2 regions of the Pseudoalteromonas sp. TAE56 genome follow, and region 2 is predicted to be linked to the other one. Evidence: predicted binding sites of a transcription regulator. Region 2 holds the regulator's gene; the other holds the start of a gene.
What was found. The regulator LexA, encoded in region 2, represses DNA repair genes until DNA is damaged. The targets are predictions, from matches to a motif close to TACTGTATNNNNATACAGTA.
Positions count from the first base shown of each region.

Region 1: the regulator LexA is predicted to act here: its motif matches at 2,247-2,266, upstream of L656_RS0110555 (YebG family protein).

Region 1 is NZ_AUTN01000101.1:25,294-35,743, forward strand. Features, by position in the region: gene fadR (fatty acid metabolism transcriptional regulator FadR) at 1-473, opposite strand, end outside; gene dsbB (disulfide bond formation protein DsbB) at 860-1,378, shown strand; gene L656_RS0110545 (DUF6170 family protein) at 1,380-1,682, shown strand; gene L656_RS0110550 (ComEA family DNA-binding protein) at 1,707-2,003, opposite strand; gene L656_RS0110555 (YebG family protein) at 2,318-2,635, shown strand; gene putP (sodium/proline symporter PutP) at 2,913-4,391, opposite strand; gene L656_RS0110570 (EAL and HDOD domain-containing protein) at 4,724-5,950, shown strand; gene L656_RS0110575 (MlaA family lipoprotein) at 6,013-6,744, opposite strand; gene ccmI (c-type cytochrome biogenesis protein CcmI) at 6,754-8,007, opposite strand; gene L656_RS0110585 (cytochrome c-type biogenesis protein) at 8,008-8,469, opposite strand; gene L656_RS0110590 (redoxin family protein) at 8,469-9,038, opposite strand; partial or broken gene L656_RS0110595 (heme lyase CcmF/NrfE family subunit) at 9,035-10,450, opposite strand, start outside.
Region 2 is NZ_AUTN01000117.1:12,639-26,264, reverse strand. Features, by position in the region: gene L656_RS0113840 (chemotaxis protein CheA) at 1-58, opposite strand, end outside; gene L656_RS0113835 (response regulator) at 69-431, opposite strand; gene L656_RS0113830 (STAS domain-containing protein) at 440-712, opposite strand; gene L656_RS0113825 (SCO family protein) at 863-1,480, opposite strand; gene cyoE (heme o synthase) at 1,477-2,406, opposite strand; gene L656_RS0113815 (COX15/CtaA family protein) at 2,419-3,408, opposite strand; gene L656_RS0113810 (hypothetical protein) at 3,437-3,931, opposite strand; gene L656_RS0113805 (SURF1 family protein) at 3,921-4,661, opposite strand; gene L656_RS1000000123670 (DUF2909 family protein) at 4,676-4,984, shown strand; gene L656_RS0113800 (cytochrome c oxidase subunit 3) at 4,887-5,762, opposite strand; gene L656_RS0113795 (cytochrome c oxidase assembly protein) at 5,798-6,328, opposite strand; gene ctaD (cytochrome c oxidase subunit I) at 6,328-7,920, opposite strand; gene coxB (cytochrome c oxidase subunit II) at 7,920-9,062, opposite strand; gene lexA (transcriptional repressor LexA) at 9,545-10,162, opposite strand; gene L656_RS0113775 (PaaI family thioesterase) at 10,330-10,770, shown strand; gene L656_RS0113770 (hypothetical protein) at 10,771-11,151, opposite strand; gene L656_RS0113765 (membrane protein) at 11,465-12,190, shown strand; gene L656_RS0113760 (chaperone modulator CbpM) at 12,273-12,593, opposite strand; gene L656_RS0113755 (DnaJ C-terminal domain-containing protein) at 12,593-13,561, opposite strand.

The DNA of each region.
Region 1 (10,450 bases), on a different contig from region 2:
TTACCCGCAACGGCTAATTCGTGATGAACTTTATAATCGTAGTCAGCAAATGCCTGCGCAGTGTCTTCTAGCTCATGGCTTTGTGATAAAATTTCAATTACACGTTCAGGATTTAACTTAATTGCAGCACGTGTATAAATAGCACTAATATTAGTACGTGCAGATAAAAGCTGATCTGTCAGCTCTGGCATCTTGTCTTCATCTAAGCGCGCTAATGTTTCAAGAATATTTAAGCCTGACGTTTCCCAAAAGTTATTTACTTTTGTCGGTTTACCATGCTGAATTGTTAACCAACCATCACGTGCTAAACGCTGTAATACTTCTCTCAAGGTCGTTCTTGTAACACCAATTAACTCTGAAAGTTCTCGCTCGGCAGGTAGAATTGAACCTGGAGGGAAATCGCCGTTCCAAATAGATTCAACTATATATTCTTCAGCAAATCCTGCTGGGCTTTTCGCTTTAAAAATTCTCATCCAGTTCCCACTCGAATTAATCAACACTCATCGTTTTACACGAATAACTGACTGATTGTACCAGACGAAGCATAACTAACAAGTAAAGTCAGGTATATTAATAAGCAAATGAGTAGAAATTAAAGATTAATAAATAATAAAATTTATATTTTTATAATTTAGCTAAACTGCACAGTTCTACTGGTAATATTCATCGTAGGTACATTGTTATTTGTTATGTATTAATGAGGCCTAATAGATCATCATGTCGCCCCTATTGGGGCATTACCGAGTAGTCACTAATTTCATCTTAAAAAAAGTGACTTCGGTAGCTTTTTTTTCCTTTTTGTTGCTGCATACTTTATCCTGCGTCATAATCTAACGTCTTATTAAAACGCGGAATTTTTATGAACTGGCTTGCGCAATTACCCACCCAACGTACCCCATGGCTTTTATTTACAGCCATCGTTTTTTTACTGGAAGTGACCGCTCTTTTCTTTCAATACCAAATGGGGTTAGCGCCTTGCATAATGTGCATATACCAACGCACCGCTGTACTAGGCTTATTAGGTGCAGGAATTATAGGTTCGACTAAACCACAGAGCAAAACAGTTCGTATACTTGCGTATGTAATTTGGGGGATATCGAGTGTTTGGGGATATTTAATTGCTCGCGAACATATTGATATGCAAACCACCACAGATCCTTTTGCATTCAGCTGTGAGTTTGAGCCAAACTTCCCGTCATTTATGCCGTTACATGAATGGATACCTAGCTTTTTTCAAGCAACCGGGGATTGTGGAAATATAGATTGGCAATTTGTTGGCTTGAGCATGCCTGCTTGGATGGAAATTATATTTGGGGTTTTCTCACTAACACTATTTATTATAGTTATTGGCCGTTTATTAATTAAAAAGTCGATTTGATATGTTTACATTTTTTTCAAGCCAATTAGATGAGCTTAAACATCTAAAAGTACGCAAGCGTCAGGACGTAATAGCACTTTCGTTAAGTATGCTATCGCCAATAGATAAAGTTTTACTACGTATTATAAAATTATTGTTACTTAGCCCATTATTTTTAATATTTACGGTATTTGAAGGCTGGATATTAATCCCTTTTTTGATACTTGGTGGGCTTTGCTATCCGCTACTAACAACACCTATTGAAATTAACTTTGCTAAAAAGCACTTAAGCGATGCGCTAAAACAACTTAATCAGGGCGTATAACGCCCTGATTATTCCTTACTCGCTTTAAAGTGATATTTTCCCTTCTAATTTGGCTAATAGTTTTTTACCAATTCCTTTAACTTGTGATAAATCACTGACGCTTTTAAATTCGCCGTTTTCCTCTCGGTAATCCACAATTGCCTGCGCTTTTTTCTTTCCTATGCCAGGTAGCTTAGCAAGCATCTCAGCATCTGCATTATTTATACTAATTGTCTCAACATGAGGCATTTGCTTAGTTACTTCCGATAATTGTGCATATACGGTAGTTGCAGGTAGTAGGCATAATAAGCTTATAATTAATAAATTTTTTAACGTTTTCATCAAACTTGTCCTTATTCTTCTTTTCTTAATTTTGAATGTTGCTCAGGAAAACTAAAAAATAAGGAACTGTAAAGCTCATCACTTAAAGTGTACCTAAACGCATTATCACTATGATCCGAAATCCTGAAAATGCAGCTGGTACAACAAAGTGATTGCTTAACTAAAGTAAAGTTACCGTTTTTTGTCAAATTTAAGACACCTAAAAATTAATACTTCGCGCTTGCAAATTTACGCCCAAACCATTACTGTACATAAAAACAGTAATCTAATGGTTTTTACAAACCACGGTGCCAAGCAATTTTGCAGGAGAAATCATGGCTGTTGTTGTTAAATATGTTGTAGAACGAAACGGAGTCGAGCGTATGACGTTTACTACCAAAAAAGAAGCTGATGCTTATGACAAGATGCTCGATATAGCAGAATCACTTGAGCTAATGCTAGAAAAGGTAGACGTACCGCTTAGTGAGCAACAAATTGAATCACTTGCTTTAGAAATAGCGAAAAGCAAAGATGACTTTATGACCATACTAAAGGGCGGTAAAGATCCAGTTGTTACCAAAGCGCCAGCAAAAAGTAAAAAGTCAGATAACGTTGCATCAATTGAAGATAACAACGATAAAAAAGCAAGTTAACTCGTAGATTGCCCTTTCCTCGGTCGGGACAAACTAAATAAAAAAAGGGAGCAACTAAGTTGCTCCCTTTTTTATTATACCAATTCGCTTTATTAAGTGATCTATTTTGAGGGTGGAAAAACGTATTGATAGCCAGTCAAAAAATTCGCTATTTAGTTGTTCTAAATGATAATTTTTCAACACAGGTAGTGACACGTTTAGCCCCGCAAAATGATTAAGTATTATTGCGGATTGGTATTAATTTACTACCCATTCAAAAATGGGCAGTAATTACTATTTAAAGCTCTTTTTCTACTTCATCAAATAAAGCGGTAATGTTTTTCTCAGGCTCTTTTGTAACTAAGCTAACAACAATAATTGCGATGCTCGCTAAAATAAAGCCTGGTACTATTTCGTACATAAAGCTGCTTAAGCCTTCACCATTTATAGTAAATGGTCCATATATCCAAATTAGTACAGTAAACGCACCTACTAACATACCTGATAAGGCGCCAGCAAAATTCATACGTTTCCAATAAAGGCTAAACAATACAAGTGGTCCAAACGCAGCTCCAAAGCCAGCCCAGGCATTACTTACTAAATCTAATATAGAGCTATCTCTGTCGTAAGCCAAGTAAATAGCAAACATAGCAACTATGGCTACACTAATACGGCCAACAGCAACTAGTTCTTTATCGCTAGCATCTTTACGTAAGAATGTTTTATAGAAATCTTCTGTTAATGAGCTTGAACTAACAAGTAACTGTGAAGAAATTGTACTCATAATGGCAGCTAAAATTGCAGCTAATAAAAAGCCAGCAATAAGTGGGTGAAACAATAACTCAGAAAGAATTAAGAAAATCGTTTCAGGATCTTCAACTACAATATTATTCTCATAAGTATAAGCAGCACCAAATATACCAGTACCAACAGCACCAATGGCAGCAACAATCATCCATGTCATACCAATACGGCGTGCTTTAGGCATATCTTTAACACTACGTACTGACATAAAGCGAACAATGATATGTGGTTGGCCAAAATAACCTAAGCCCCAGGCCATTGCAGAAATAATACCTAATGCAGAGCCTGCACCAATCCAGTTAAGCATATCTGGGTTTACGCTATGCAGAGTTGACTCTAGGGGTTGTTCTAGTAAAGAGTATGCAACGGTAGGCACAAGAATAAGTGCAATGAACATAATACAACCTTGCACAAAGTCAGTTAAGCTAACCGCTAAAAAACCGCCAAACAAAGTATATAAAACAACTACACCTGTCGTAATGTATAAACCCATTTCATAACTTAGACCAAATGAGCTTTCAAACAGCTTTCCGCCGGCTACAACACCTGATGACGTATAAAGGGTAAAGAAGACGATAATTACTATAGCTGATACAACACGTAATAAGTTTGACTTATCATTGAAGCGATTTGAAAAGTAATCTGGGATTGTTATAGAGTCATTTGCTTTTTCAGTGTACACACGTAATCTAGGTGCAACTAACAGGTAATTTAACCAAGCACCAATCACCAAGCCAATTGCTATCCATGTACTACTAAAACCAGTAACAAACATCGCACCAGGTAGGCCCATTAAAATCCAGCCACTCATATCCGATGCACCCGCAGACAGTGCAGCAACGCTTGGAGATAGATTTCGTCCACCTAACATGTAACCAGATACATCGTCAGTAGATTGCTTATATGCATATAGTCCGATACCTAACATTACAACAAAATATAATGCTAGTGAAATAATCATTCCTGTTTCCAAATTAGCCTCCGCATAATTATTAATAACAGGCTCTTAATCCGAATATTGACTCTTAAAATATTATAATAAAGACACTATTAGGATAAAAACCATTCTCGCTGACTATATCATGCTTAATAATAAAATCTCCAACTTGTTGCCCCCAGCTGATACAAAAATACTCATGTTGAATAATTTTAAAGCTAATTGGTAAAATATAATAAATTAAATACAAGAAACTCCTTAATTTATAATGATAATTTATTAATCATGCAAATATACGTAATGCTATTTTGAATCTTTTGCCATATATTATTACAATACCTAATTACATCACTCTTACGGAACTGTTTATGTATTTTTACGCTGCACGTCAACCGATTTTAGACAGAGATAAAAAGCTCATCGGATATGAGCTTTTATTTCGTGATGGCGTTGATAACGTATTTCCCGATATAGATGGTGACGAAGCAACAACACGACTTATTGAGGGAAGCCAGTTTAATTTTGGTTTAGAAGATTTAACCGATAATAAACCTGCCTATATAAATTTCACCCTAGAAACGCTGTCAAAGGGTTATCCTACTCTGCTAGGTAAAGATACAATAGTTGTAGAAATACTTGAAACGATTCAGCCTGGTAAGCGTTTATTAGCTATTGTTAAAGATTTAAAAGATAAAGGTTACACTATTGCTCTTGATGATTATATTCATCAACCTGTATGGCGTCATTTTTACCCGTTCATTGATATCATTAAAATAGACTTTTTAACATGCGATATAGATACAATAAAAACGGTTCTTAACGATTTAAAACCACACTCGCATATTAAGTTACTTGCCGAAAAAGTTGAAACCTACGAAATTTACCAACAAGCTTTAGAGCTTGGGTTTGATTATTTCCAAGGGTTTTTCTTCTCAAAACCTGAAATGGTACAAAGTAAGGCTTTACCGCCTTCAGAAATGGCATTAGCTGAATTACTCTACGAAACATCAAACATTGATATGGATCTTAAAAAAATCACTGACGTGTTTGAACGTGATGTAAATCTGTCTTATAAGTTACTTAGGTATTCAAATTCTGCCGCATTTGCTCGCCGCGCTGAAATAAGTACCATTAAGCAAGCCCTTATAGTGCTTGGTGCCAATGAAATTAAAAAGCTATTGTCACTACTGTTTGCAGCACAAGTATCTGCAGATAAACCTGTAGAGCTAATTAGGCTATCGCTTACACGCGCTCGATTTGCTGAATTACTGGCTATATCCCACGGACAATTTAAAGACACTGGCATGGCGTTTTTAACCGGTATGATGTCTCTTATGGATGCAATTTTGGATGAGAGCATGGAAAGCGTCATGAAAAAACTTCCACTTTCTAATGATATAAAAACAGCGCTATTAAACGACGAAGGCTTATTGGCAAAATACTTAAACTTAGTTAAGTATTATGAACAAGCAAATTGGTCTGCCGCAAACGAACTAACGAAAGAACTAAACCTAGGTAAAAAAGTTCCCGATGCCTATCATGAAGCACTAGCTTGGGTTAATGAACAAATGCAGTTAATAGTTAACGAAAAATAAATATCTAAACAGCAAACAATAACGCCAGCATTTAGCTGGCGTTTTTGTGAGTGGCTTTTCAATTATAAACTTTCTAAAAAGTCTTCATCAAAATCAGCTGGCTCTTCTTTAATTGGCGGGTTGCCGTCGTACAGTTCATAAATTTGACGCTGAAAGTAAATATCTTTTACAAATAAGTACGGATCAAGTGAATCATTTAATAACCCCTCTTGTGGGATTAATGATGCACGTGCCTCAACTGCTTTTAAAACAAACACTAGAATAGTTTGTGGAGTCGTTAGCGCAACTTCAGGTAATACAAAGTTGTCGACTACATCACCAGTCAGATTACGTGCTGTTGTGGGACCCATGCCTGGTAGCATTAAATAAGCGCCATCACCCACCCCCCATACACCCAACGTTTGTCCAAAGTCTTCATCTACAATTTCAAGGCCTAATGAGCTAGCAACATCAAAAATACCAAAAATACCAACTGTAGAGTTAACTAAAAATCGCGCTAAGCTCACACTTGCATTACCCGACTTACCTTGCAAACCCGCATTAATCATATCGACAGGCGCTGTAATATTACCTGTAAAATTAACAATACCGTTTCTTACCGGTACAGGCGTTACTTCAACATAACCTACAGCAACGGGGCGCAATAAATAAGCATCCAATACATCCATATTAAAATCGTATAACGGACGATTAATACTTTGCAGCGGATCTCTGTCATCTACTTTGCTTTGTGGTACTTGAGCACACCCGGCTAGTATCAATAAACATAAAAAAGTAAAACTGTGTTTTAACATCTAACGTCCTTAAGGTATTAATGTATCAATTTGAAGTTGGTAGTCACTTACACTTTCACGCTTTAACGACTCTGAATGACCTTCTAGCTCACCAGAACTTGGCATAACAGAGTCATCTATAGAGATACGCGCTGAAATAATAATATTTTCTGCACTAGACAAGTTTAGCCCAGCAACCATTGCACTACTATCACTCAACTCAACTGTAATTGGAAATGAATATTTAGCGAGCTTAACAGCAGCTAGCGGCATTGGCGAACCACTTGCTGCTTTTGCAAATATAAACAAAATACCGTCTTTTGGCTGTTTATCTATAAGCTCTTTTGCAATGTCGACTGTAACTGCAATAGCACCCGTTGTATTAGTAACTGGCATAACAGAGCCTTCCGTTTGCATTTGCTGCTCAATATCACTAATACGCTCGGAAATCATGCTATAACGAGAATCATTTTTTTCCATACTGGCAAGTAAAACTTCAAATGCAGCTTTAGCTTGAGGCCAATCTTTACGTTCATAGGCAATAAGTGCTAATAACGAAATTGCATCTAAATTGGTAGGCTCAACTTTCAGTACTTTTGAGAGCATACCTGCCGCACGAGTCATATTAGCTTCGCTGCCTTCTAGTAATAAAACTTGGCTATAACTAATAAGTACCTGCATATTATCAGGATTCATACGTAGTGCTTTGTCAAATGACTGCTGCGCCATGTCAAATTCATTAAGCGACATAGCAACTCGCCCAAGTAGCATCCAAGCAACTTCATCATCGCCAGAACGACTAAGCTTAGTACGAAGTGCCAAAGCAAAAGCCTGCAGCTCATTTTGGCTAAGCGGCTCACCTTTTTGCATTACAGCACGTTCACCATAATCAGCTAAATTATCCATTGCATCATGCCAAGCCGAAATTTGCTGCTGGCTACCCGTTAGACCATAAAAAACGCCTGTTAGAGCAAGAACAAAAGCGCCACCCGTTAAAGCAAAAATACGATTATTACCTTTGCTGTTTAGTGATTTTTCTGGTGATAACTCATTCAATAAGCGACGTTTTAATTCAACAATTGATTCTGCATGACTTACGCCATCAATACGTTGATTATCTAAATCAGTTTGTAAATCAACTAAACGCTGCTCATAAATGCTAATTAGCTCAGCATTGGCATTATGAGTAATTGTTTGAACGCGCTCTTTTTTTAAAAAAGGCAACATCACAAATCCAAGAGCAACCAGTGTGAGTAAAGCAAAACACGCCCACATTAATATCATTTAACTTTGCTCCTGACGTTTATTTTGTTCAATTAGCTTAGCTAACAGCATTTCGTCGTCGCTGCTCCACGTTTGTTTTACTGATGCTTTTCGTTGACGAATAACAATAAATCCAAAGCCGACTATTACAATTAATACAGGTAATACCCAAAGTACTAAAGTAGCGGGTGTAACGGGTGGGTCGTAATGAACAAAATAACCAAAGCGGTCTATCATGTAATCAATCACTTCGTCTTTGCTCTTACCTTCTTTCACCAGTACGAGTACTTTATCGCGTAAATCTTTAGCAACAACGGCGTCTGAATCAGCAATATTCTGATTTTGACATTTAGGGCAACGTAGCTCTTTAGTTAGCTCTTCAAATAGTATTGCTTGTTTATTGTTATCAAATTGATAGCGATCTTGCTCTGCAAACGCACCCATGCTCACAAAAAGACTAAGTGTAAGTAAAAACCACTTCATTATTTAAGCTCCTGCATAATTGGCGCAAATTTAGCTCGCCATACTCGCGGGTTTATATCACCTGTATGGTGCAGTAAAATAGTGCCGTTTTTATCAACTAAAAATGTCTCAGGCGCACCCGAGACACCTAAATCCAACGACAAAGTACGGTGTAAGTCTAAAATATTAAATTGATATGGGTCGCCCGCACGTTGTAGCATATCAGTCACCTCTGTACGAAGTGATTGCATATTAAATGGGCCATCAAAGTCAGCGTCGTAACCTTGTACGTAATAAAGCCCAATAATTTTAACGCCTTGCTCACGTAATTTAGTTAAATAGCCAAGTTCAACTAAACATGTCGGGCACCAAGTACCCCACACGTTTAATAAGTAAACTTCGCCTTTTAACGACTCGTTAGTCCACTCTTTATTGTCTTGCATCAAATCTGGTAAATTAAATGCGGGCATTTCTTGGCCTAACCGCCCCGTTTGAATTTCACGAGGGTTAGCAAAAAGTCCTTGGTATAAAAACACACAAACAAATGCAAATACTAAAAGCGGCGCGAGTGCTAAAATTTTACGGTTCATAAAACACTCTCCGGTGCATCTTTACGGGCTGTTTTAGCTGATGTACGGTAGCGTTTATCAAACAAAATCATGAAACCTGCAAATGACATAAGCACACCACCAATCCATATCCAGCGTACAAATGGTTTATGATAAATGCGAAGTGACCATGCATCACCACTTAACTGCTCACCTAACGCTAAATATAAATCACGTTTAAAACCGGCATCTATTGCTGCCTCAGTCATAAACTGCATACCTATATCATATTTACGTTTTTCAGCATGTAAGCGTGTTACCAGCTCATCGTTTTTAAGCACCGATACAACGCCCGCATGGCCGCTGTAGTTTGGTCCGCGAATAGTTTTAACACCATCAAAGCGATATTCATACTCATTAAGCTGTGCGGTTTCACCCGGTTTCATTGATACGTCACGCTCTACTGAATAAGCAGAGGTCAGTGTTACGCCCGCAATAATAAATGCAATACCAATATGCCCAAGCACCATCGCCCAGTAACTGACAGTAAAGCGTTTTAAACCTTCTTTTAATGTGCCGTGCACTGCGGCTTTGGTGTAAATATCAATCCCTGTTGATATTGCAATCCACACTGCAAGCGTTGTCGCTAATAATGTAAGAGGCTTTACTAAATCGTAACTTGAGAACAACCAAGCGCAGGTAATCACGACACTTGCTAATACACCCATTAATATTTTGTTTTGTAAGAAAGCCCATTTATTTTGCTTCCAACGTAAAAGTGGTCCTATTCCCATCAAAATAGCAAAAGGGACCAAAATTATTGCAAACATCTTATTAAAAAACGGTTCACCAATAGAAATGCTACCTAAGCCCATTTCTTTATGAACCATTGGCAATAAAGTGCCTAACATAACAATTAATGTAGCAACGACTAAAAATATATTATTGAGCCATAACGCAACTTCGCGTGATACGAGCTTATATCGACCTTCACTGTGCACTTGTGATACACGCATTGCATATAATGCCAAGCCACCACCTACAACTACGCCTAAAAAGGCGAGTATAAATAAGCCTCTATCTGGGTCAGTCGCAAAAGCATGTACCGATACAATAATACCCGAACGTACAATAAACGTACCCAGCAAGCTTAAAGAGAATGCTGCAATCGCGAGTAACACTGTCCATGATTTAAATATACCGCGCTTTTCTGTCACACTTAATGAATGCAGTAATGCAGTTGCAACAAGCCAAGGCATAAGCGCTGCATTCTCTACAGGATCCCAAAACCACCAGCCGCCCCAGCCTAGTTCTGAATACGCCCACCAGCTACCAATAGTAAGACCTAAACCTAAGAATCCCCATGCTGTCATCGTCCACGGGCGTGACCATTTAGCCCATGTATTATCAAGTTTACCGGTTAATAATGCAGCTATAGCAAAAGAGAAAGCAAC
Region 2 (13,626 bases):
GGCCTTCAAAACTCTCTTCAAAGAAAACTTCAAAAAACTGACTTAAATCTATACTCACACGGCGCTCCCTAGCGAATAACCTTTTTAATTACCGCTAATAGCTGATCGGGATTAAATGGTTTAACAATCCAACCTGTTGCACCTGCAGCTTTACCTTCTACTTTTTTTTCTAAACCCGACTCTGTTGTGAGCATTAGTAGTGGTGTAAATTTATAACTCGGTAAAGTACGCAGCTCTCGTATTAATGTAATTCCATCCATTATTGGCATATTTACATCTGAAATAACGGCATCAAAGTCTTGCTGTTTGGCAATAGCGAGTGCCTCACTACCATCTTTAGCTTCGGTTACATCAAACCCGGCAGTTTTTAATGTAAAGCTCACCATCTGACGCATCGATGCTGAATCATCAACCGCTAAAATTTTTTTCATATATACCCCTAACTTTTACTTTCGGTTGTTAAGTATTGGCTTAAGCCAAGTTTATTAATTGTATGCGTTAAGGCCTCGCTACTGCCTACCCATATTATTTTGTGCTGTATGGTAAGTAGGTGCTTTTGTAAGGCGCATAAAAGTTGAATTGAGGCAGTATCAGCAGAAATTACATCGTTAATATCAAGACAGATATCATCGTTGCTATTGAGTTCTTGTAGTAAATCTTGATGTAGTGTTTCAACTTGCGAAATAGCAAGTTCGCTCGGAAGTTTTAGCATTAAGTAAGTGCATTCCCTGTCAATTCAATTCATAACAAAAGCTTAGCCCTAGTTATTAAAATTGCCATAAAATGCTTAATTAAATTTAACTTGTCGTTAAAAAACAAAAAAGGAGCCTAAAGCTCCTTTAAAATTGTTAAAAAGTAAAAACTAGTTTTTGTAGTAATCAGCTATTTTTTTAAACTCTTCAGTTAAAGTAGTCGCATTAATTAATGGCACACTACCTTGTTTAAATTCGGGTTTAAAAATAGCTCTTACGGCTCCATGTTGATCAACCATAGCGACCGAAGCACTATGATCAACTGCATATTCTGATTCACTACTATCGCTAATGGCGTAAATTAAGCCAAGCTCTCGAACAACAGGAAAAAGGTGTTTATGCTCTCCTGATACAGCTAAAAAATCAGGGTTAAAGTAATCTATATATTGCTTTCGTTTAGCTGGTGTATCGCGTTTTGGATCAACCGATAAAAACCAAACTTGCAGCGGATAATCTGCTTGTAAATTTTTATAAACAGCATTTAACTTAGCAAGTGTTAATGGGCAAATATCTGGACAGCTTGTATAGCCTAAAAATACTAAATTCCACTGCCCTAAAAATTGTTGTTTAGTCACTAATTCGCCGCGCTGATCGTTTAGCGTAAAATCAGACAGTGGCTTTGCATTTTCGTAAATCAATGCATCTACATCTGGTCGGCTATTTTCATTTGAACATGCTGATAAAAACAAAACTAAAATAACAATTAATCCAAGCCATAACTGCTTCATAAAGGGAGCCATTTATCTATAAATAAGATTACAAAGAGTACCATTAAATGAATAATCGAAAAACGAAATAAGTCCATTGCAGCCTCATCATTTCCAGCAATTTTTAATTTAACCGCTTTATATATAAACACTGCATTTAATACACACGCACCTATTAAATATATTAATCCAGACATACCAATTAAATAAGGCAATACGCAAACTACAGCGAGTAAAACAGAGTAAGCAACGACGCACGTTTTACAAAAATCGATACCGTGTGTTACTGGCAGCATAGGGATTTTAGCGCGTTCATAATCACTTTTTCGTGCTATAGCCAGCGCCCAAAAGTGTGGTGGGGTCCAGGTAAATATTATCATTACGAGTAACCAAGGGGCTGCTGCCATTTGGTTTGTTTCTGACACCCAACCTAATAATGGAGGCATTGCGCCAGCCAATCCACCTATAACAATATTTTGCGGCGTTGCACGCTTTAAAAATGATGTATAAACAAATGCATAACCTACCAATGCAAATAACGTTAATATAGCGGTTAAGACATTAGCCCACACCATCAGCATAATAAAGCCAGCAACCCCAATAACAGCTGCAAAACTAAGCGCATGTGTTTTACTTAAGCGCCCTTTAGCCACAGGGCGATGACGAGTCCGTGCCATTTTTGAGTCTATCTCGCTATCAACCACATGATTAATAACCGCTGCAGCAGCAGAAAGTAGCCCTATACCTAACAAGCTAATAAACTGTACGACCATACCGCGCCCCACATCGGGAGCCAGCGCTAAACCAACCCAAGCTGTTAGCACCAGCATGGCTACCACTTTAAATTTACTAATTGCTAAGTAGTCTTGCAGCAAACTATGAGTACGCGAAATTAGCGATTGAGTATTAACGGGTAGCAGTATTTTTTTATCAATTATAAGTGCCATCATATTTCCCCTTTATGTGCGTGATTTTAGGTAATAACACAACCTAACCATGCTTAATAACAGTATGGCAGCCATCAAGTTATGCGCCAGTGCAACTCCCAACGGAATATGCCAATGTATTAAAATAAGCCCTAAACTAATTTGGCACAGCAGGATAAGTAATACGCTCACAACACAATTTTTAATTTTTTTAGAGTACGCTTGTCTGTATATTTTCCACATAATTAATGCCAGAACGATGCAAGTAACGAGCGCCCAAATGCGGTGTAATAAATGAATAGACATACGCGCTTGCTGTGATAACACACCAAACTCATAATTACTGTGCTCAAGTGGTAATTGAAATACGCTACTCAATGAAAACGGTTGTGCGTAATTACACAATGGCAAACCACTACAATGCGGAGCGGCGTAATTTGCAGCCAGCCAACCACCAAGTGCAATTTGGATAACCAACACACTAAGCGCTACTAAACTCAAACCAAAATAGCGTTTTGCGCCGCTATCGCCCCCCATAATAGGTTTTGCGGTTAGCCGTAAATATAAAAGTGTTATAAGTGACAAAATACTAAAGCCACCTAATAAGTGGCCCATTACAATAAGAGGCTGAAGGTTCATGGTTACTGTCCACATACCAAGGGCAGCCTGAAACACCACTAGTAGAAGCAAAGCCAAAGGCAATTTAACTGGCGTAGTTGGATATTGGCGTTTTAAAAAAGCCAACACAAATAAACCTAAAATAAGTAAGCCTAAAGTACCTGCAAAATAGCGATGAATCATTTCTTTCCACGCTTTTGCGGTTTCGAACATCATATCGGGGTAGCTTTGAGTTGCTAAAGCAATATCGGCCTCATGCTTAGGTACCGTTAAAAAACCATAACAGCCAGGCCAATCAGGGCACCCTAAACCTGCATCGCTTAAGCGGGTGTACGCACCTAAAGCAACTACAATCAAAGCGAGTAATCCTGTTATTAATACTAAGTTTTTATAATTTTTATACATCAGATACTCCAACTTAAGATCAACTTAATTAGCTAGAACGAGAATAGTTAAGTAATTTTTTTAGATCTTTTAATAACCCTTTTTGTACTAAACGGTTTTCTTGTGGCTCGGCCTTAAAGGGATATTCAAGTACCACTAACCCCATATGATCAATTAAATATAAACTTGCAGGATTTAAACTCTGTTGCTCGGTAATAATTTTCCATGGTAGATTTTTATTGTCGGGGCTTCCTATTACAGCCATATCAACCTTACCTTGGTTTTTACCAAGTGCCACATATAAGTTATTAAGTGCATTGAGCTGTTCGCTGCATGGGGTGTTACATTCGTTTGAATAATTAAGTGCGATAGTCCATTGCTTGGGATTATTTTGCGGCCAATTTTTAAGTTTTATTTCTTGGCTTAAAAACTCTCCATTATTAGTAATTGCAGTAGGCAACCAATCAAACTTTAATGCGCCATATGCCAAAACTAATGGGATTGCGCAGCAACCCACAAACAACAAAAGGGGATTATTTTTCATTATGTGTCCTTTTTTTACTCGCAAAAATAGCAACAACAGCACATGCAACAGCAATTAAAAACCATTGCACAGCGTAGGCATTATGTTTTTGAGGGCTCATAACAACGGCCTCATAATGAGGTGTTGCAATCTCATCACCAGTACCTTGTCTGTAAGCCATAAAATTAATTAATGATTGCTGGCTTTGAGTGCTCAGCATATTTAAGTCGATAGATTGGATTCTTTTAGGTAAGTCGTTATTTGTAGTTTTATCTTCAAGCGTAAAGCTACTTAAGTTATTTTCTTTTATTTGCGCTTTAAGAATAAAAACACCTGTAGGCAGAGTAACCTTTGGCAGTGTACCTCTAGATATAGGCGCTTTTACCCATCCTAAATTAACTAAAATCACTTTTTCTTCGCTGTCTGGCTTTAGTAAAGCAAGTAAGTCGTACCCTACTTGCCCGTTATAAACTTGATTATCTAAAAGCCAATATTGGTTTTGTACAAACTGCCCTTTCAACTCAACCAATACACCTGTTTTGTTCCAGCTATCAGGCAGGTTAAGTAATTGAGACCAGCTCATCACACCACGAGTCTGTTGCTTAGCAATAGCGGTTAGTTGCTGCTGCTTTTGCTCACCTCGCTCCAACTGCCAAAACCCTAGTCGCACACACACAAGTACAACAACCACAACCATACAAAGTGTGATTAGTGAACTAAGCTTTTGTTTGTGCCATAAAACTAACTGCATAAAGGGTCAACTCAGTGATTATTAAAATTATTATCGTACTGTTGTTAATATTTATACTTTTTAACTTATTTAGAGCATTGTTTATTATGGTGTCAGGGAAAACTGGGGGACGACCTATGTCTCACTTTTTAGGTCGTCGCGTATTGTTTTCGGTCGTTGTTTTAGTTGTTGTTATTGCAGCGCTTAAACTTGGTTTTATTAAAGCAAATAATTCGCCAATAAACGCTACAGCACATATACAAATACAAACAAACACAGCCACACCACATCAACAAAGTGCCAATACCAAGCCGCTGCTTGAAAAGCAAAATGCTTATCTTTAGTAAAGTGCCCTTTTAATATCCGTAAAAATATTACAAATAAAAGTACGGTTCCAAGGGTTACATGCATGCCATGAAAACCTGTCAGTAAAAAGAACGTATTACCGTAAATACCTGCATCTAGCGTTAAGTTTAAATCGTTATACGCATGAATATATTCCTCAACTTGTAACCCTAAAAAGCAAACACCCAATAAAATAGTAGCGCCTAAAAAAACTTTAAGTGGAGTACGTTTATTGTTTTCCATCGCTACATGGGCAAAATGAAGAGTAACTGAAGAAGTAAGCAGTATTAAGGTATTAATAAGCGGTAAACCTTGCCAGCCCATAGCTTGAGTAGTTTCGCCTGCAGGTGTTGAAACTAGCGGCCAAACAGCTTCGAAAGTTGGCCATAATACTTCATTGGTCATTGCATTATTGCCTGCGCCTCCAAGCCAAGGTACCGACAATACGCGTGCATAAAAAAGCGCACCAAAAAAGGCCATAAAAAACATAACTTCAGAAAAAATAAACCAGCTCATACCTTGCCTAAAAGAGCGATCCATTTGTGCTGAGTACAAACCTTGATCCGACTCACTAATTACATTTTTAAACCAGCTAAACAACATATACACAAGCACAGCAATACCGGCATAAAGCAGGTAAACCCCGCTCCCCCCTTCTTTGCCTACACTCATAACTGTTAAGCCCGCCCCTACTGCAATAAAAAACAATGCAACAGCGCCCACAATAGGCCACGGGCTTTGCTCTGGTACATAATAATGCTCATATTCTTGATTCATTTTATTTACTCCTAGTTTCACACTAGTTTAAAAAGCTAGTTATTACTTGCCACCAGCTGTTCACTAATATCAAATACGGTATAAGATAAAGTTAATTCTTCAATGTCGCTTGGCAGTGCGGTATCAACATAAAAAAGCAATTTAAATTCAAGTTCTTCCCCTGCTTTTAGAGGTTGCTGTTCAAAGCAAAAACAAGCTATTTTATGTAAATACTTTGCCGCTTTACCTGGCGAGACTGATGGTACAGCCTGCATTACTTTATCTAGGTTGCTGTTATTTTTAGCACTAAACATTACTTCACGCATTGCACCGGGTTTTACCACAACACTGTATTCTTTTGATTTAACTTCAAACGGTGCACCTCTTTGCGCGTGAGTAGTAAAACTAACGCCAACTTCTCGGTTTTGTATTATTTGCGTACTTTGCTCTGCTTGCTCAAGCGAAGGTTTTCCATTAAGCCCTGTTACGTCGCAAAACACGTCATACAAAGGTACTAAAGCAAAGGCAAAGGCAAACATGCCTATGCAAATAAGTACCAAACGTTTGAGTAGCGGTGCGTGTGTCATTACTTGATTACCGGCGGCTTAGAAAAAGTATGATATGGCGCTGGAGAGTCAACTTCCCACTCAAGCCCTTCTGCCCCTTCCCATACTTTTGCAGGTACTTTATCGCCACCGCGTGCACATTTAATTACCACAGCTACAAACAACAATTGCGATATACCAAAGGCAAATCCACCAATACTTATGATTGCGTTAAAGTCGGCAAATTGGAGTGCGTAATCGGGAATTCGACGCGGCATACCGGCAAGCCCTACAAAATGCATAGGAAAAAACAGTACGTTCACGCTCACCAGTGATAGCCAAAAATGCCATTTGGCTAACGTGATATTAAACATATTGCCCGTCCACTTGGGCAACCAGTAATAAGCCCCTGCCATTATCGAAAATACGGCCCCTGTTACTAATACATAATGAAAGTGCGCCACTACAAAATAAGTATCGTGATATTGAAAGTCAGCAGGTGTAATTGCCAGCATCAATCCCGAAAAACCACCTAAGGTAAACAGCACAATAAACGCAATACTAAAAAGCATTGGCACTTCAAAAGTTATTGAGCCTTTCCACATTGTGGCAACCCAATTAAATACTTTTACGCCTGTAGGTACCGATATAAGCATGGTCGCGTACATAAAAAACAACTCGCCAGCGACCGGCATCCCAGTGGTAAACATATGATGAGCCCATACAATAAAGCTCAATAGTGCTATGGAGGATGTGGCGTATACCATTGAGGCATAGCCAAAAAGTTTTTTACGAGAAAAGGTAGGTACTATTGTAGATATAATGCCAAAGGCAGGAAGAATCATTATGTATACTTCGGGGTGACCAAAAAACCAAAAAATGTGTTGGAACATCACCGGATCGCCACCGCCTGCGGCATCAAAAAAGCTGGTCGCAAAGTACTTATCGGTAAGTACCATAGTGACAGCCCCTGCAAGCACAGGCATTACCGCTATTAATAAAAAAGCAGTAATTAACCACGTCCATACAAATAAGGGCAACTTCATCCATGTCATGCCGGGGGCACGTAAGTTCACTATGGTTACAATCACATTGATTGCGCCCATTATTGAGCTAATCCCCATAATATGTACGGCAAATACAAACAATGCAGTATTATCATTACTGTATGTTGTGGACAGTGGTGCATAAAAAGTCCAACCAAATGCAGGACCCCCACCAGGCATAAATAACGATGCCAATAGGATTAAAAATGCAAACGGTAAAATCCAAAAGCTCCAGTTATTCATTCTTGGCAATGCCATATCTGGCGCGCCAATCATTAGCGGTATCATCCAATTAGCAAGGCCTGTAAAGGCCGGCATAACCGCACCAAACACCATAATTAAACCATGCACTGTGGTCATTTGATTAAAAAAGTGAGGGTCGACCAACTGTAAACCAGGTTGAAATAATTCAGCTCTGATCACCATGGCCATTCCACCACCAATTAAGAACATGGTCAGCGAAAAAATTAAATATAAACTACCTATATCTTTATGATTAGTTGTGTAAAGCCAGCGTTTAAAACCTTTAGCTGGGTGATGAGCATGATGAGCTTCATTGGCGTTAGGTTGTTCTACTATGCTACTCATTAGTTCGCCTCCACTTTGGCATCAAGTGCTGCCTGTATTTGACTCGGTTGAATAACATCACCCGTATCATTACCCCACGCATTACGTTTATAAGTAATAACCGCTGCTAATTGCTTTATAGATAACTGCTTGGCAAATGCTTGCATTGCCGTACCAGGTCGTCCATGGATAACTACATCAATGTGATCTTTTATACCGCCAAGCACTATCGGGCTGCCTTTAAGTGCAGGAAATACACCCGGTAATCCCATGCCAGTGGGCTGATGACATGCAGCGCAATTGGCCATATATACTTGTTCGCCTAAAGTCATTAATTCTTCTTTTGGGAGGGTTTTATCAAGTAATGCGGCATCTGCTAATGCTGCTTTTTGTTTAGCCTGCTTTGCATCTGCAAGCCATGTTTTAAAATCAGCCTCAGATTTAGCAACCACCACAACGGGCATAAAGCCATGATCTTTACCACACAACTCAGCACATTGGCCTCGGTAAGTACCTTCTTCGTTTATGTTCGTCCATGTTTCGTTTATAAAGCCGGGATTCGCATCTTTTTTAACTGCAAAATCAGGTACCCACCAAGAGTGGATAACATCGTCAGAAGTCATTAAAAATCGTACTTTTTGATTTATTGGCAGTACGAGAGGTTTATCAACCTCAAGTAAGTAGTTAGGATTTTTATCTGCAAGATTAGCGATTTCATCTTGCGGGGTAGATAAAATAGAGTAGAACTCTACATCTTCGCCCATATATTCATAATGCCATTTCCATTGTGAACCTGTAATTTTAATAGTGAGATCAGCTTTGCTGGCATCTTCCATTGCAATTAGGGTTTTAGTAGCTGGTACTGCCATAGCAATTAAAATAACAAACGGAATTGCAGTCCAAAGTATTTCTACTTTAGTGCTTTCGTGAAATTGGGCAGGTACAGCCCCTTTAGATTTACGGTGATGAATAAGTGCCCAGAACATAATTGCGAACACTATCACCCCAATCACACAACATATTATAAATATAGTCATGTGCAGCTGATATACATTATTGCTTATATCGGTTACGCCTTTGCGCATATTGTATTGGCTGTTAGCCAAAACTGGGTGCGAAAAAACACATAATATAAGCCACAAGGTAGAGGTCAGTTTACCCATGTGGTGGCTCCTTTGATGCTATTGCGAATGCAAAGCGAAGAGGCATACGGCTTAAACGCCAATTCGTTATTTTTATTTTTTTAGCCAATCTCATTTAATATTGATTGGTTTTGCTGCGCCAACAACGTGTTTGTGTATATTGTGTGTTCTCAAAACTAAAAAGCTGTGAGTTATTATTAGCTCAGCACATTAACAATTAGCTAAAAAATGAACAACAAGCAAGTTTTAGTATAAAAAACAATCAGGTTGTAATTGGGTAATTAACAAAAAATCAGCAACTAGCTAGGCAACAGGAAGTTCAAAAGATGAGAAAAACAAAGGGGTTTAACGCATTTGGAGGGGAAATTATAAGTGCAAAAAAGTTTACAGGTTGAATAGTCAGTGGGCTGTTTACGCCCTATTTTAGTACGAATTTTAAAACAAAAATGCGTACTAATTAGTACGCATTTATAAAACTGCTTGTTTAAAAGCTATTTTTAAAGTCACATCCAATCAGCGTTTCTTATAACGCCAACGGCTAAGCCTTCAATATTAAAAGACTCATTCTCAAGATCTACTTCAATAGATTCAAAATCGTCGTTTTCAGCATGAAGTAATACTTTACGACCTGCTTTCTCAAGACGTTTTACAGTTACGTCTTCGTCTAAGCGGGCAACAACAACTTGTCCGTTTTCAGCGGTTTGAGTACGATGTACAGCAAGTAAATCACCATCCATAATACCAATATCTTTCATGCTCATACCGTTAACGCGTAGTAAAAAATCTGCAGCCGGTTTAAACATTAATGGATCGATTTTGCAGTGACTTTCAACGTGCTCTTGCGCCAAAATAGGTGAACCAGCAGCAACACGCCCTATAAGCGGTAAACCTAATTGTTCTGGCTCTTCTTCTTCAATTAACTGAATACCACGGCTTGCACCTGGCTTCATTTTAATGGCGCCTTTTTTAGCAAGTGCTTTTAAATGTTCTTCAGCAGCATTGGCACTTTTAAAACCTAATGTTTGCGCTATTTCAGCACGTGTAGGAGGCATACCAGTGTCTTTAATAAAAACTTTAATTAGTTCGAGTATTTGAGCTTGGCGGTTCGTTAATGGTCGCATACAACTGGTTTTCCATACAGTACATTTAACTGTGAGTATATACAGTTAAATAAAAATCGCAAATTTAAATTAAGCCTTAAAATAGCCAAAGTAATTTCACTTGTGTACATTTTAGGGATATAACTAAAACTAAGTTTATAAATGATAAAAAAAGCAAAGGAGTCATTATGAGTATTTGGTATCAACCTATTACTTTAGAGTTTTGCAAACAGCTAGATGAAGGTATAAATGGTCAAGGTACGCTGATGAAAACTATGGGGATAGAAATCACAGAGATTGGCGATGATTACTTGGTTGCCACAATGCCAGCAATTCCTGAGCATCATAACCCAATGGGGATGGTTCACGGCGGTGCTAACGTTGTACTTGCCGAAACAGTTGCCAGCTATGCAGCTAACTTTGTTGTCGATTTTACAAAATTTTACTGCGTGGGACAGGAAATTAGCGCAAGTCATTTAAAAGCGTCTCGTAACGGCACTTTAACAGCCACGGCAAGAGCATTTCATATCGGTAAACGTAGTTCAGTATGGGAAATAAAAATTACAAATAGCCGCAATGAGCTGTGCTGCGTATCTAAAATGACCGCAGCAGTCGTAGAGCGAAGATAGTTACTTTTCGATTGGGTAAATTGTAATTTCCATACCCGCACCAATCGCAGATATACGTAGTAATGTATCTGCATCTAAGGCTTGATTAAAGCACTTAGGAGAAGTGCCTGATTCAAAACCAATATCAAACGTTCTACGTGAACAGCTTAACCATTGCTTTAGCGCGTTACGCGAACACGATTCAATAAGCTCACATATATGGTTTATTGCTTTGTCAGGCGTGTTTACTACACCTGTTGCTTCAATACGCGCTAATTGACGGTATTCGTCTTTGTCATAATGTAAAATCGTAGCGACTTTTTTCAAGTCCGCCACTAGCAAACTAATATCTTGCTTTGATTCAAGCTCAAGATCTACATTTAAAAATTGAATTTCCGACATCGTTTCGTATTTATCCTCTAATAATTTCATTGCAAACTTTAACGCAGTTTTACCGTTATACCAAATCAACTATGCTCTATTAACCACTTTATATGGATATTTCGCAGCTTTTAAGTATTTATTAGCATTTAAAGCTAGCTAGATATCAAACATTCAGCTCAATTAAACAAATAAATCATGTTAGCAATTTAAGTGTAATCTTTTTTATTTTTAAATGATTACAGTAAGCTATAGTTTAAACTGCGACAAAATGTCGCAGTAACTTATCTCATTAATGTAATAAACTAGCCTCTAAAAATAATAAGACTAAAACATGAATAAAAAAATATTTAAACATGCTCGCAAGTTACATAAATGGTTAGGTTATTTATTAGCATTACAAATTTTAGCTTGGCTATTAGGTGGTTTAGTAATGAGCGCTATCCCTCTTGATAAAGTTCATGGGAAGCATCTTGCAACACGCACTCTTAATAACCCATTTACGCAAGCTGATTATGTTGCCTCCCTTGACGATATTGCATCTCAGGTGGCTAATCCAACACAAATAATTTTTGAGAACTTCTTAACCACACCTATAATTACAGTTATAAATAAAGATGAACAGCAAAGCTTTAACGGTATAACAGGCCGGCCTTTTGAGCCGCCAACTAAAATACAAATTACCGCAAATGCTAAAGCACACTTACTTATTGATGCTCAAGTGACAAGCGCTGTATTGCTAAAGCAAGGTATGCGAGAAGTTGGATATAAAACCAATGTTTGGCAGGTACAATTTGACGACACATTTAACACAACACTGTACTTGTCAGAAAATAACGGCAGAGTTGTCACCGTTCGCAGCACACTCTGGCGAATTTTCGACTTTTTTTGGATGTTACATATTATGGATTACGATGAGCGAGAGGATTTTAATAATCCGCTGCTTATTAGTTTTGCAGCAACCAGCGTACTTTTTTGTTTAAGTGGAATATTACTACTTATACAAAATATACGACTAAAACGATTTATCCGAATTAAAAGTAAGAATAAATCAAAGTAGTCATATTTCATATTGGTTTTTGAGAACTAGCTCACTCTCACCATAGAGTAAGTAAGCCCTAGGAAGTACACAAGGGCAGATTTTATTCCAAGTGTTTAAATCGACTCAAATGTCGCTTTAACATTTCGTTTTCGAAAATCAACTCATCACGCTCATCCAGTAATTGTAAAACTAAGGCTATTGCCGACCAATCTAACGAAAAGTCATGTTGAATACGGGCCGCTTTTTTAACTAAAGTCACTGCAGATACCGTAAATTGCCACTGCGTAACATGATCCCCCTCAATTGGAACCGCAATATTATGCTCAACTAGCTCATATAAAATTGCTTCGCTAATATCACTGCTCAAACATAGCTCTTTGCTAGTAAGTAAATCGTCTTTTTGTGTCACGATAATTTGCATTATAGTTTGCTCCAGTTATTACGGGGATCAAAGTGAGCTTTTTCGGCTAATTCTTCCCACAGTTTTTTACTGGCATCATCAATAGATGTTGGATTAACAATTTTAAGCACAGCAAATAAATCACCTTTGGCTTTTTTACTCATTAATCCCTTACCTTTAATACGCAAGCGTTGACCAGACTGACTATTAGATGGAATAGTTAATTGGATTTTGCCTGCCAACGTAGGCAAATTTATTTTTGTACCAAGAGCCGCTTCCCATGGTGCAAGAGGGACGACTATATTTAGGTTATGGCCTTCAACATCAAATAATGGGTGAGGCACTAAACTAATTTGTAAATACAAATCACCATTTTGCCCATTTGCTGACCCTAATCCGCCTTGCCCTTTTAGTCGAATTCGCTCACCATTTACTGAACCTGCAGGAATTTTCACTTTAAGTGATTTTTTAATTTCAGAGACACGCCCACTGCTATCTCGCTGCGGTAACATAAACTCAACAGGCTTAACGGTATCAACTAAAGTCTCTTCAAGAAAAATCGGGAACTCTATTTCCACATCTTGTCCTTTTTGCGCGCGGGCGGCGTTACTTCTGCTCTGCCCGGAACGATCGAACCCACCAGCTCCGCCAAACATTGAATTAATAAAATCAGAAAACTCTTGGTCGGTTTGAGGATCGCTTTGCTGGTAATTACTTTGCGAAGAGGTATTTTTACCACCATAATTACCTTGCTGTTGACGAGCACGATTTTGCTGGTGACGACGTAACTCGTCGTATTTTACACGTTCTTCTTTGTTATGAATGACTTCGTAAGCTTCTGCTATTTCTTTAAACTTATCTTCTGCTTGAGGCTCTTTGCTTACATCTGGGTGATATTTTCTGGCTAACTTTTTATAAGCTACTTTAACCGCTTTATCGTCTGCATCAGGCGATATTCCAAGCACTGCATAATAATCAACAAATTTCATTTGCAATCCAAATCCCCATATTGAGTAAGCTTTAAGCATACTCCTTAACGGGTAATCTTGTGTGG